Regions from separate parts of the Leucobacter sp. NPDC058333 genome, predicted to be linked through region 1. Evidence: predicted binding sites of a transcription regulator. Region 1 holds the regulator's gene; the other holds the start of a gene.
What was found. The regulator HrcA, encoded in region 1, represses chaperone genes, less so after heat shock. The targets are predictions, from matches to a motif close to TTNGCACTCGNNNNNNNCGAGTGCNAA.
Positions count from the first base shown of each region.

Region 2: a site for HrcA is predicted at 2,681-2,707, ahead of groES (co-chaperone GroES). Genes of this name have one in related genera too.

Region 1 is NZ_JBHXHV010000003.1:471,497-477,342, forward strand. Features, by position in the region: gene ACFWHR_RS12685 (ATP-binding protein) at 1-118, opposite strand, end outside; gene ACFWHR_RS12690 (cation:dicarboxylate symporter family transporter) at 351-1,772, shown strand; gene ACFWHR_RS12695 (16S rRNA (uracil(1498)-N(3))-methyltransferase) at 1,816-2,637, opposite strand; gene dnaJ (molecular chaperone DnaJ) at 2,640-3,746, opposite strand; gene hrcA (heat-inducible transcriptional repressor HrcA) at 3,807-4,844, opposite strand; gene hemW (radical SAM family heme chaperone HemW) at 4,905-5,846, opposite strand, start outside.
Region 2 is NZ_JBHXHV010000001.1:1,129,264-1,135,109, forward strand. Features, by position in the region: gene tsaD (tRNA (adenosine(37)-N6)-threonylcarbamoyltransferase complex transferase subunit TsaD) at 1-70, shown strand, start outside; gene ACFWHR_RS05345 (DUF4190 domain-containing protein) at 199-651, shown strand; gene ACFWHR_RS05350 (SAM-dependent methyltransferase) at 763-1,923, opposite strand; gene ACFWHR_RS05355 (DUF4190 domain-containing protein) at 2,046-2,552, opposite strand; gene groES (co-chaperone GroES) at 2,788-3,084, shown strand; gene rarD (EamA family transporter RarD) at 3,176-4,099, shown strand; gene guaB (IMP dehydrogenase) at 4,175-5,677, shown strand.

The DNA.
Region 1 (5,846 bases):
CTGCTCGTCGGCTGTCCCAGACCAGCACGGCAGTAACAGCGATGCTCACGATGAGCACGCCCACGGTCAGAATGAGAAATACGCTCGAGGTCGCGCTTGGCGTACTTCTTCGACCCATGCCATGTATTCTCACACGGCCTGCCGCGACCTTCCTCTCCCACGGATGTGATTCACGACCGCGGGTCGCGTCTCAGGGAGCCGTGGGCTGGCGGAATCCGCGCTACGTCCAATAAGCCCGAAATGCAAATTTTGCGCGCACCCGCCCTAATTTGAACTTCGCACAGTGATTCTGTTTCAGATTCGCTTCCAGTGTGTTTCGCATGGACAACGGCGTTCTCAGGAGGACCTTTATGGCCGCATCAGCACCACTTCGACCCGCTTCAGAGGCGGGCCCCCGACGCCGAAAGTCGTGGGACAAGCACACGTGGCTCTACGTTTCAGTGATCGCTGCCGTCGTCCTCGGCGCAGTGCTCGGGCTCGTGGTCCCCGAGTTCGCCACCACGCTTGAACCACTGGGCAAGGCCTTCGTCGGGCTCATCAAGATGATGATCGCCCCGATTATCTTTTGCACCATCGTGATCGGCGTTGGGTCGATCGCGAAGGCCGCAACCGTTGGCAAGATCGGCGGCCTTGCACTGATCTACTTCATGGCGATGTCGACCTTCGCCCTGGCTATTGGTCTCGTCGTCGGCAACCTGATCCACCCGGGCGAGGGCCTCGACATGCACGGTGCCCAGTACGCCGCTGAGGGTGAGGCGAAGACAACTCAGGAGTTCCTGCTCGGGATCATCCCAATGACGTTCTTCTCCGCGTTTACCGGCGAAAGCGTACTGCAGGTGCTGTTTATCGCGCTGCTCACCGGCTTCGCGCTGCAGGGACTCGGAGAGCGCGGCGCGCCCATCATGGCCGGGATCAAACACCTCCAGGTGCTCGTCTTCCGCATTCTGAGCATGATCCTCTGGATCGCCCCGATCGGTGCGTTCGGTGCGATCGCGGCCGTGGTCGGCAAGACCGGCGTCGCGGCAATTTGGAGCCTTGGCGTGCTGATGGTCGCCTTCTACATCACCTGCATCCTCTTCATCGTCGGCGTGCTCGGCACGCTGCTCTACGCTGTCACGCGCGTCAACATCATTAGCCTCATGAAGTACCTGGGTCGCGAGTACCTACTGATCGTCGGCACCTCGTCGTCTGAGTCTGCACTGCCCCGGCTCATCGCGAAGATGGAGCACGTCGGAGTCTCGAAGCCGGTCGTTGGCATCACAGTGCCCACGGGCTACTCGTTTAACCTCGACGGCACGGCCATCTATCTCACCATGGCATCGCTGTTCATCGCGACGGGGATGGGTAACCCGATGAGCATCAGTGAGCAAATCGGACTACTGGTGTTCATGATCATCGCGTCGAAGGGTGCCGCCGGTGTCACCGGCGCCGGTCTCGCGACCCTGGCGGGCGGCCTGCAGACCTACCGGCCCGAACTCGTCGACGGCGTCGGCGTCATCGTCGGCATCGACCGGTTCATGTCTGAGGGCCGCGCCCTCACAAACTTCACCGGGAACGCCGTCGCCACCCTACTCATCGGATCGTGGACGAAGCAGGTCGACATGATGCGCGTGCGTCGCGTGCTCAGCGGCGAGGTGCCCTTTAACGAGGCGTCACTCAGTGGCGACGGTCACGGGTCTGCACCTAAGGAGCCCGTCGTCGCGACGAGCGGCGCACACGGCTCCGGATCGGGCTCAGGAGGACTCGGCTCCGCTGGCGCGGCAGCCCACTAACGGATCGCGCTGGTAAGGCGGGGGCTTCGGTGAAGCCCCCGCCTTACCAGCGTCCGAACGCTACATTCAGCACAGCGAGGGCTGCGGGACCCGCGGACGATGTGCGCAGCACGGTCGAACCGAGCACGAGCACTGCGGCGCCTGCCGACTCAAGAGTGGCGAGCTCTTCGTCAGCAAAGCCGCCCTCGGGCCCGACGACGAGGTACACGTCGGTCGGGCGGTGCGGTGAACTCGCCCCCTCCGCTGCCTCCGCTGCCGCCGCTGCCTCTGCCGCCCAGGAGGCGAGGGTCTGCGTGCCGCGCGGGTGCAACAGAATCACCGCGTGATCGTCGTTCGCGGCGAGTTCGCGCAGCGCACCCAGCGTGAGCGGTTCCCGCACCTCGGGAATGCTGGCTCGCATCGACTGCTTCGCCGCTTCTCGAGCGATGCGTCGCCACTTCGCGAGGCCCTTTGCCGTCTTCTCGCCACCGCCAGCGCCATCCCAGCGCGACACCGAACGAGTTGCCTGCCAGGGCGCGATGGCGTCGACCCCGAATTCGGTGGCCTGTTCGACGGCTCGTTCATCGCGGTCGCCCTTGGCGAGGGCCTGCACCAGCGTCAACCGCGGGAGGGTCTCTCGCCCGCCGCGCTCAGCCTGCGCACCGTGAAGAAGTCGCTCGACGCGCACACTGAAGCGATCTTTTGCAACGTCTTCGACCGTGCCCTCACCGAGCACCCCAGCGCCATTGCCGACCTTCGTGCGCTCCCCCACTCGCAACCGGCTCACGCGCACCGCGTGCCGCGCTTCGTCACCGATGATTTCAACGAGTGACCCGGGCTCGAAGCTCGAGCCCGCAAGGTCCTCGCGGTAGTAGAGGTGCGCCAAGGTTAGCCCTGACGGAAGAAGCGGTCGCGAATCTTGCCGAAGAATCCCTGATGGAATTCGCCAAGGTGCGGCGCCTCGTCCTTGCGCAACGAGGCGAGCTGGCGCACCAGATCTTTCTCGCGGTTCGAGAGCTTCGTCGGCGTCGCGACCTGCACTGCGATCTTCAGGTCGCCGCGCGTGGTGCTGCGGAGGCCCTGAATACCGCGGCCTCGCACCGTGAGCATGTCGCCCGACTGCACGCCGGGCTCGACCTCAACCTCAACCTCGCCGTCGAGACCCGTGAGTTTCGCGTCAGCTCCGAGAATCGCGTCGGTCATCGACAGCTGCATCGTGCAGAGCAGGTCATTGCCGTCGCGGCTGAAGATGTCGTGGTGCATCACGCGGAATTCGATGAACAGGTCACCGTTCGGCCCGCCACCTGGGCCGACCTCGCCGCCGCCGCGCATCTGCAGACGCGTGCCGGTATCGATGCCGGAGGGAACGTCGATCGGGAACGTGCGCCGCTCGCGAACGCGACCCTTGCCCGCACACTCGACGCATGGGTTTTCGATGATCGTGCCATACCCCTGGCAGCTGCCGCACGGGTGCATCGTGACGACGTTACCGAACAGCGAACGCACCTGACGCTGCACCTGCCCCTGGCCTCCGCACACATCGCAGGTTACGGGATGCGTGCCGGGCTGGCAGCAGCTGCCCTGGCAGACCTCACAGAGCACCGCAGTATTGACCGTGATCTCGCGCTGGGTACCGAAGATGACGTCTTCGAGGGACACGTCGACGCGAATCATCGCGTCATCGCCGCGCTCGGAGCGCGATCGAGGGCCGCGCTGGCCGCCACCGAAGCCGCCGCCTCCCCCGAAGAACGTTTCGAAGATGTCGCCGAAGCCCGCGGCACCGCCCGCCTGCGATCCGCCCATGTCGTAACGCTGGCGCTGCTCGGGATCACTCAGCACGTCGTACGCGTGGGTCACGCCCTTGAACTGCTCTGACGCCTCCTCGCTCGGATTCACGTCAGGGTGCAACTGACGCGCGAGGCGCCGGTAGGCCTTTTTGATCTCTTCGGGGGTCGCCTCGCGGGTCACACCGAGCGTCTCGTAATGATCGGCCACGCTGTTTTGCTCCTCAGGTTCAGTAGATTGAGTCGTTGAAAAGGGTGGGAAGAGCGGCGGCTACCGCTCCTCCCCCAGGAATCTGTTGAGGTACCGCGCCACAGCACGCACGGTTGCGATGTTGCCCGCGTAATCCATGCGCAGCGGCCCGAGCACCCCAAGCTTCGAAACGGCGATGCCGTCTTCGTAGTTTGAGGCGATGATCGACGTCTCAGAGAGGCCATAGGCCTCGTTCTCGCGTCCGATCGACGCGGACACATCGCGACCGTCGTGCACCAGTTCGCCGAACAGCCGCAGGAGTGTGACCTGCTCTTCGATCGCATCAAGCACGACGGGCAGTGAGCCCGCGAACTCGCCATCGGTACGCGAGAGGTTCGCAGCACCGGCGACCGCGATGCGATCGGTGCGGTTCGCCTGCAACTGACCCAGCACGACCGCGAGCACGCGGCGCATCAGATCAATCTCGTCGGGCTCCGACCACTCCGCGAGGTCGGCCTCCAGCGTCGCGAGCGCCGCCGTAGCCGTTTCCAGATCATTGCCGATCGCGACATCGGCGATGCGCTGGCGCAGCCCGCGCACCCAGGCCTCGGTGACGCGAGATGCAGGCAGCCAGGCCACCTGCTGCTCGACGACGCCGCTACCCAAAATGAGCACGCTGAGCACTCGGTCTTCTCCGATGGCAACGAGGTCGATGTGTCGCACCACCGTGCGCCGCAGCGACGGATACTGCGCCACCGCAACCTGATTCGTGAGCTGGGACAGCATGCGCACGGTGCGTGCCATGACGTCGTCGAGATCGGACGATTCACCGAGGAAGCGCTCGATTGCAGCGCGCTGCGCCGCGGTCAACGGACGAATACGCGCGAGCGTATCGACGTACAGGCGGTACCCCTTGTCAGTGGGCACACGACCCGACGAGGTGTGGGGCTGCGCGATCAGCTCGTCTTCTTCAAGCAGGGCCATATCGTTGCGGATCGTCGCAGCTGACACGCCGAAGCTGTGCCGATCTACGATCGCCTTCGAGCCGACGGGTTCGTTCGACGACACATAGTCGCTCACGATCGCGTGCAGCACCGCGAGGCTGCGCTCCGAAACCATCGCCCCTCCTGACCCTGGCACTCACTTGTTCCGAGTGCTAAGTCTAGCGCAGCCGAAACGTCACGATCCGAGTAAGCGATGCACAACGGTGTCCGCAAGGAGTCTGCCTCGCAGGGTCGGGATCACGCGCCCGCGAATCGCGGCGCGTCCGTCAAGCAACCCGTCTGCGATGAGTTGCGGGATGGCTCGGCGCTCCTCCCCCGTCAACACGTCAGATGGGAGACCCTCGGCGATCCTCGTCTCGAGCAGGATGCGCTCTTCTCGACGCGATTCAGCAGCCAGTGTTTCGCGGGAGTGAGACGGTGATACGCCCTGAGCGATACGCTGCGCGTAGGCGCCCGGATGCTTCACATTCCACCACCGCACACCGCCAACGTGGCTGTGCGCGCCGGGGCCTGCCGCCCACCAGTCCTCGCCCGTCCAGTACGACAGGTTATGGCGAGACCGCGTCTCGGGAGTGCGCGACCAGTTGCTGATCTCGTACCAGGAGAAGCCAGCCGCGGCGAAGCGCGCATCAGCGAGCTCGTACATCTCAGCGTGCAGATCTTCATCGGGTTCTGGCACCTCTCCCCGACGAATCTGAGCCGCAAGCTTCGTGCCACGCTCGACGATCAGCGCGTACGCCGAGATGTGGTCTGGCGCGCAGGCGAGCGCCGCGTCGATCGAGCGTTCCCAGTCGGCGAGGCTCTCTCCTGGCGTGCCATAGATGAGATCAACGCTCACCTGTAGCCCGGCGTCGCGCGCCCACTGCGTGACGAGCGGCACCCGCTCGGGTGTGTGGGTACGGTCAAGCGTCGCGAGCACGTGCGGCACCGCCGATTGCATGCCGAAGCTCACGCGAGTGAAGCCCGCTGCCGCAAGCGTCTGCAGGTACTCGGCATCGACCGAATCGGGGTTCGCCTCGGTCGTCACCTCGGCCCCAGGTTCCAAGCCCCACTCCGCGCGAATGCGACCCAGCATGCCTGCCAGGTCTGACGCTGGCAACAGCGTGGGGGTGCCACC
Region 2 (5,846 bases), on a different contig from region 1:
CCACGCGCCGTCCGGACTGGGCTTCGGCGCAGATTCCACCTTGCCCGTGCAGCAGGTGCACATGCGCTAAATCCATGGCGCAGCCAAGTCAAGGGCTCACCACGCGCGAGCGAAATATAGGCAAACAGCGAACCTGAACGTTATCTTTGAAGAGCGAATTGGGGAAACGCCTTATTTATCACCAACCGAAGGAGACTCATGTCTGACAACCTGCCCGGAAACGAGCACGAATCGAACCCGGTGCCGCCCGCACCGTCCGCTCCTGCCGCGCCATCGGCGCCCTCGTACAGCTCTGCCCCAACGCCGCCCGCTTACGGTGGCGCGCCGACGCAGGCGAAGGGTCTCGCCCTCACCGCTCTGATCCTCGGCATCTTGAGCCTGATCTTCAGCTGGGTTCCGATCGCCGGTGCCGTCGGCGGCATCATCGCGCTGATCCTCGGCATCCTCGCGCTGCGCAAGGGACAGTCGAAGGGGTTGTCGCTCACCGGTATCATCACCGGTGCTATCGCGTTCGTCATCGGCGTGATCGTCACCATCTTCTTCTTTGTTGCTCTGAGCGTTGGCCTCAGCGCCGTCGATCAGTGTGCCAATGGCGCTGACACCGCCGAGATTGCCGGCCAGACGGTCTCGTGCTCGAGCGTTAACTACTAACCAGCGCTCACTCGTGAACGCTGGCTCGTGATCCGTCGTTCCTGATCACGAGCACCCAGATGGCGGGCTGGAAACCTTGGTTTCTGGCCCGCCATCTGTTTGTCCGAAGCTTTAGCAGCGCTCCATAAGGAGCACGATGTGCCTGCCACTCGCGTCGCGGGTCAGCACGATGGTGGCACTCTCTGGGCCGCTGAGCTTCAGCCGCTTGCGCAGCATTGCGGGGTCAACGTCAGTGCCGCGTTTTTTGATCTCGAGGGTGCCGATGCCGCGCGCCGAAAGCGCCCGGCGCAGCTCCTTTTCTTTCGCCGGAAGTTGCTCGAGTACGCGGAACGACTGTGCAAACGGCGACTCGACGTGCGTGTCTCCGGTGAGATAGGCAATCCCGTCGCTGAGCATTCCGGCGCCAAGCTCGATCGCGAGTGCACCGATCAAGCGAGCGCGGATCACCGCACCGTCTGGTTCGTAGAGGTAATCTCCGAGCGTACGAACATCCACATCCGGAGCGTCGGCCGCAGCGGTCATCTCGTGCGTGTGCCCAGCACGGTGCACGAGCGCTGCTCGCGCGACGCCTGGGCGCGCGAGGGACCCGAACCACAGTGCCGTTTCGACAACGTGTCCGTCGACGGACACCCACTGGGCTTCGGCGTGATCCGGAATGAGCGAACGGTCAAGACCCGGCCCGAGCTTGACGCCCGTTGGTAGCCGCTCAGCGACGTCGAAAGCGAAGGTGAGCGAGGGTGAGTAATCGTCGGGGGAAGCGATTCGGCGAGTATCGCGGTGCCCGGCGGTACGCCGGGCTGGGTCGAGAAATGCGCCGTCTACGTCGTCCAGTCGCACCGAAGTCGCATCGGCCGCACACACCGACGGTGCTGCGACTTCGAGCCGAGCCGCGACGGTTGCGAGGTTGTGCTGTGCCACACGCGCGGTGAACGGGTCGAGTTCGACTGGTGACGGCGTCACGCCGTGTTCAAGAAGTGCGATGGACTCTGTGCCGATGCCGCAGCCGAGGTCGGTGACTCGCTTGCACCCGGCGACTGCGAAGCGGGCGGCATGACCCCGGGCGACCGCGATCCTTGTCGCCTGTTCCAGCGCTGCTTGGGTGAACAGCAGTTCGTTGGCGAGGCCGCCGAACTTTGAAACAGCTTTCTCGCGGAGCTTCGCCTGTGTCAGCAGTGCCGCGACCTCCTCGGGAGCGCGACCAGCGGCGCGTAATCGCCGGTTCTCTGCGTCGACGGAAGTGCCGCCAGCGAGATTCGCGCTCACCTCGGTCAGGGAAGCGAGCCCTTCCGGACTCAGCAGCCAGTCCCAGCCGGGCGGCGGACCCGTAGAAACGGCAGACGGCTCCGGAACTGTGTTCCGGAGCCGCGCCGATGCGCTCAGCGCATCACTCATTTTCAGTACGAGGAGTACGAATCGAGCCCCGACATTGCGCTGCCGAGACCGGCAAATACCGTGATGAGGAGCCCAATGTAGAAGATGAAGAAGAGCAGCACGAAGACGAAGTAGGCGTAGCTAATGATCAGACCCGTCAGCGCGATACCGCGGCCGGCGTCGCCGGTGCGCTTGATCTGGCTGAGCCCCATGTGGCCGAACACGATGCCAGCGATGGGGCTGAGGAAGGCGAGGATGATTGCGAGGAACGCGAACGTGTTCGTCTTGTCAAGCGTGGTGCCAGTGGGAACGGCAGCGTACTGAGCTTCGTACGCGGGCTGCGCGGGCTGAGCTGGGTAGCTCGTCGGCTGCTGTGTGGTCGGCTGGGCCTGCTGGCCGTAAGGCTGGCTCGGCTGGCCGTAGGGCTGACCCTGGGGCTGCGCCTGGCCGAGTTGCTGAGTCTGATTCTGGGACTGGCTCAAATCAGGGAGGGGAGTGGTGGGCTGCTCGGGAAACTGCGGTGTTGACATGGCTTCTCCATCGGTAGGCGTCGAATTGCATGGTGCACGCGACGGGCCTGTCGGTGGAGCCATCGCAGGGCGTATACCCATTCTAGGCACCCGGTTTCGTTCGCTGTCGGCGATCCCGGCCCGACACGTTGGCACTCCCCTTGCACGAGTGCCAACGAGAGCCATAGACTCTGTAGGTAGACGCGCTCGCATGGGCGGGCGTGTAACCACTTCAGACATTGGAAAGAGGTCAACCGTGTCGGTCGCCATTAAGCCGCTCGAGGATCGTATCGTTATCAAGCAGGTCGAGGCAGAGCAGACCACCGCTTCCGGTCTTGTGATTCCCGATAGCGCCAAGGAAAAGCCCCAGGAGGGCGAGGTTGTTGCAGTGGGCCCCGGCCGAGTCTCTGACTCGGGCACCCGTATCCCGCTCGACGTTTCCGTCGGCGACATCGTGATCTACTCGAAGTTCGGTGGCACCGAGGTGAAGGTCGGCGGCGACGACTACCTCGTGCTTTCGGCTCGCGACATTCTCGCGGTCGTCACCCGCTAACAGCGGAGCGTTTCTCAGCGCCCCCGATGATCCGGACGGATCATCGGGGGCGCTGTCGTTTTTGCGGGCAGCCCGGCAGTAGACTATTTCGATGCAGCGAACACGTGCCGGCCTCGTATTCGGTCTCGGCGCGTACCTTTGGTGGGGCGCGTTCCCCTTCTATTTCGGCCTCATTGCGATGGTCGGCCCGCTCGAGGTTGTGCCGTGGCGAGTAGCCACAACGCTTATTTTTTGCCTGTTGCTCGTCACTGCGACGCGAGGATGGTCGCGCGTTCGTGTGATCCTGCGCGCCCCTCGGCTGCTCGGTTGGTTCGCGCTGTCAGCCCTGTTCCTCTACGCGAACTGGCAAATCTTCATCATCGGCGTGATGACCGGCCACGTGCTCGAGACCGCGCTCGGGTACTTTATCAATCCGCTGTTCACCATTCTGATCGGTGTCGTCTTCCGCAAGGAACGACTCAGCCGGTTGCAGTGGATTGCGGTGGTCATAGCGGGTGTGGGCGTCGTGATCGCTGCGGTCGCCTATGGTTCTTTCCCCTGGATCGCGATCGGCATCGCACTCTCGTTTGGTCTGTACGGTGCGGTGCATAAGCACGCTGGCGAATCCGTCGATGGCATTACCGGGCTCACGATCGAGACGTTTGCGACTCTGCCGATCGCAGCGGTGCAACTCGGGGTGATCGCGGCGACGACGGGTTTGACGGCCTTCACATTCGGCACGGGAGTGTCGACGCTGGTGCTGTTCAGCGGCATCGTGACGGCAGTACCCCTGATTCTCTTTGGAGAGGCCACCCGCCGATTGCCACTGTCGTATATCGGCTTCCTGCAGTTCTTGACCCCGATTATTGCCTTCTTCTACGGTGCACTCGTCACCCACGAAGAGATTACGACGGGACGCTGGATCGGGTTCATCGGCGTGTGGATCGCGCTCGTGATCCTGATCGTCGACATGGTGATCCAGATTCGCCGTTCGCCGACGGCGCAGATCAACACCGCCCCTATTCCCTTAGACTGAGACACGGTACGGGCGCCGCATCCCGGTCGCCCGCGAATCTCTGAGAGTCCCACCCACCACACAGATAGAGGTTCCATGGAACAGCGTGACCCCTTCGCGTTCACCGGTCTGACCTACGACGATGTGCTGCTGCTGCCCGCGCACACCGACGTCATCCCCAGTGAGGCTGACACTGCTACGCAGCTCACGCGTCGCATTCGGTTGAACATTCCGCTCATCTCAGCGGCGATGGACACGGTCACCGAAACCCGGATGGCAGTGGCGATGGCGCGCTACGGCGGCCTCGGCATCTTGCACCGTAATCTTTCAATCCAGGATCAGGCCGAAATGGTCGACCGGGTGAAGCGTAGCGAGGCCGGCATGATCACGAACCCCGTGACGACGTCGGTCGATGCCACGGTCGCTGAGGTCGATGCGCTCTGCGGCGAGTACCGCGTCTCCGGCCTGCCGGTGGTCGACTCGAACGATGTGCTGCTCGGCATCATCACCAACCGCGACATGCGCTTCATCGATCTGAAGGATCGTTCGCAGGTGCGAGTCGAAGACGCGATGACCCGAATGCCGTTGATCACGGGGCCGCGGGGCATCTCCCGCGAAGACGCCGCCGCGATCTTCCGTAAGCACAAGATTGAGAAGCTGCCGCTCGTTGATGGCGAGGGGCGCCTCACCGGCCTCATCACCGTGAAGGACTTCGACAAAGAAGAGCAGTACCCGCTCGCAACCAAGGACGAGGCCGGTCGGCTGCGCGTCGGCGCGGCGGTTGGCTTCTTCGGCGATGCCTGGAAGCGTGCTGGCGAGCTCGTCGACGCTGGTGTTGACGTGCTCGTTGTCGACACCGCTAACGGTGACAGCAAGGGTGTGCTCGACATCATCGCGAAGATCAAGTCCGACCCGGCGTTTGCAGCGGTCGACGTGATCGGCGGTAACGTCGCGACCTACGCTGGCGCAAAAGCAATCGTCGAGGCTGGTGCCGACGCGGTGAAGGTTGGTGTCGGCCCGGGTTCCATCTGCACCACGCGCGTCATTGCAGGCGTGGGTGTGCCCCAGGTCACGGCCGTGTATGAAGCAGCAAAAGCCGCAACGCCTGCAGGTGTCCCGGTCATCGCAGACGGCGGGCTGCAGTACTCGGGTGACATCGCCAAGGCGCTGGTGGCCGGTGCATCGTCGGTGATGATGGGATCGCTGCTCGCGGGCACCGATGAGAGCCCCGGCGACCTCGTGTTCGTCGGCGGCAAGCAGTTCAAGAACTACCGTGGCATGGGCTCCCTCGGCGCCCTGCAGACCCGTGGTGAGCGCACCTCGTACTCGAAGGACCGCTACTTCCAGGCCGATGTGCCGAGCGACGAAAAGCTCATCCCAGAGGGCATCGAGGGCCAGGTGCCCTATCGCGGCCCCGTCGGAGCGGTGAGCCACCAGATGATCGGCGGCCTGCGCCAGTCGATGTTCTACGTCGGTGCACGCTCCATCACTGAGCTGAAGGAGCGCGGCAACTTCGTGCGCATCACCTCGGCCGGGCTGAAAGAATCGCACCCGCACGACGTGCAGATGGTGGTCGAAGCACCGAACTACCGTCGGTAGACCGCTCGCGCAACGCTGACAGGTCCAACCGGGGCCCGGACCGATTTCGGTTCGGGCCCCGGTTGCGTCTGCGGAGGGTGAAATCAAGGATGAATGTGATCGGCGTCGGTGAGTGCTCCGCGCAGAATCACTAGGCTCGCCCCTATGCGCCTGAATCCGGTCTCTCATC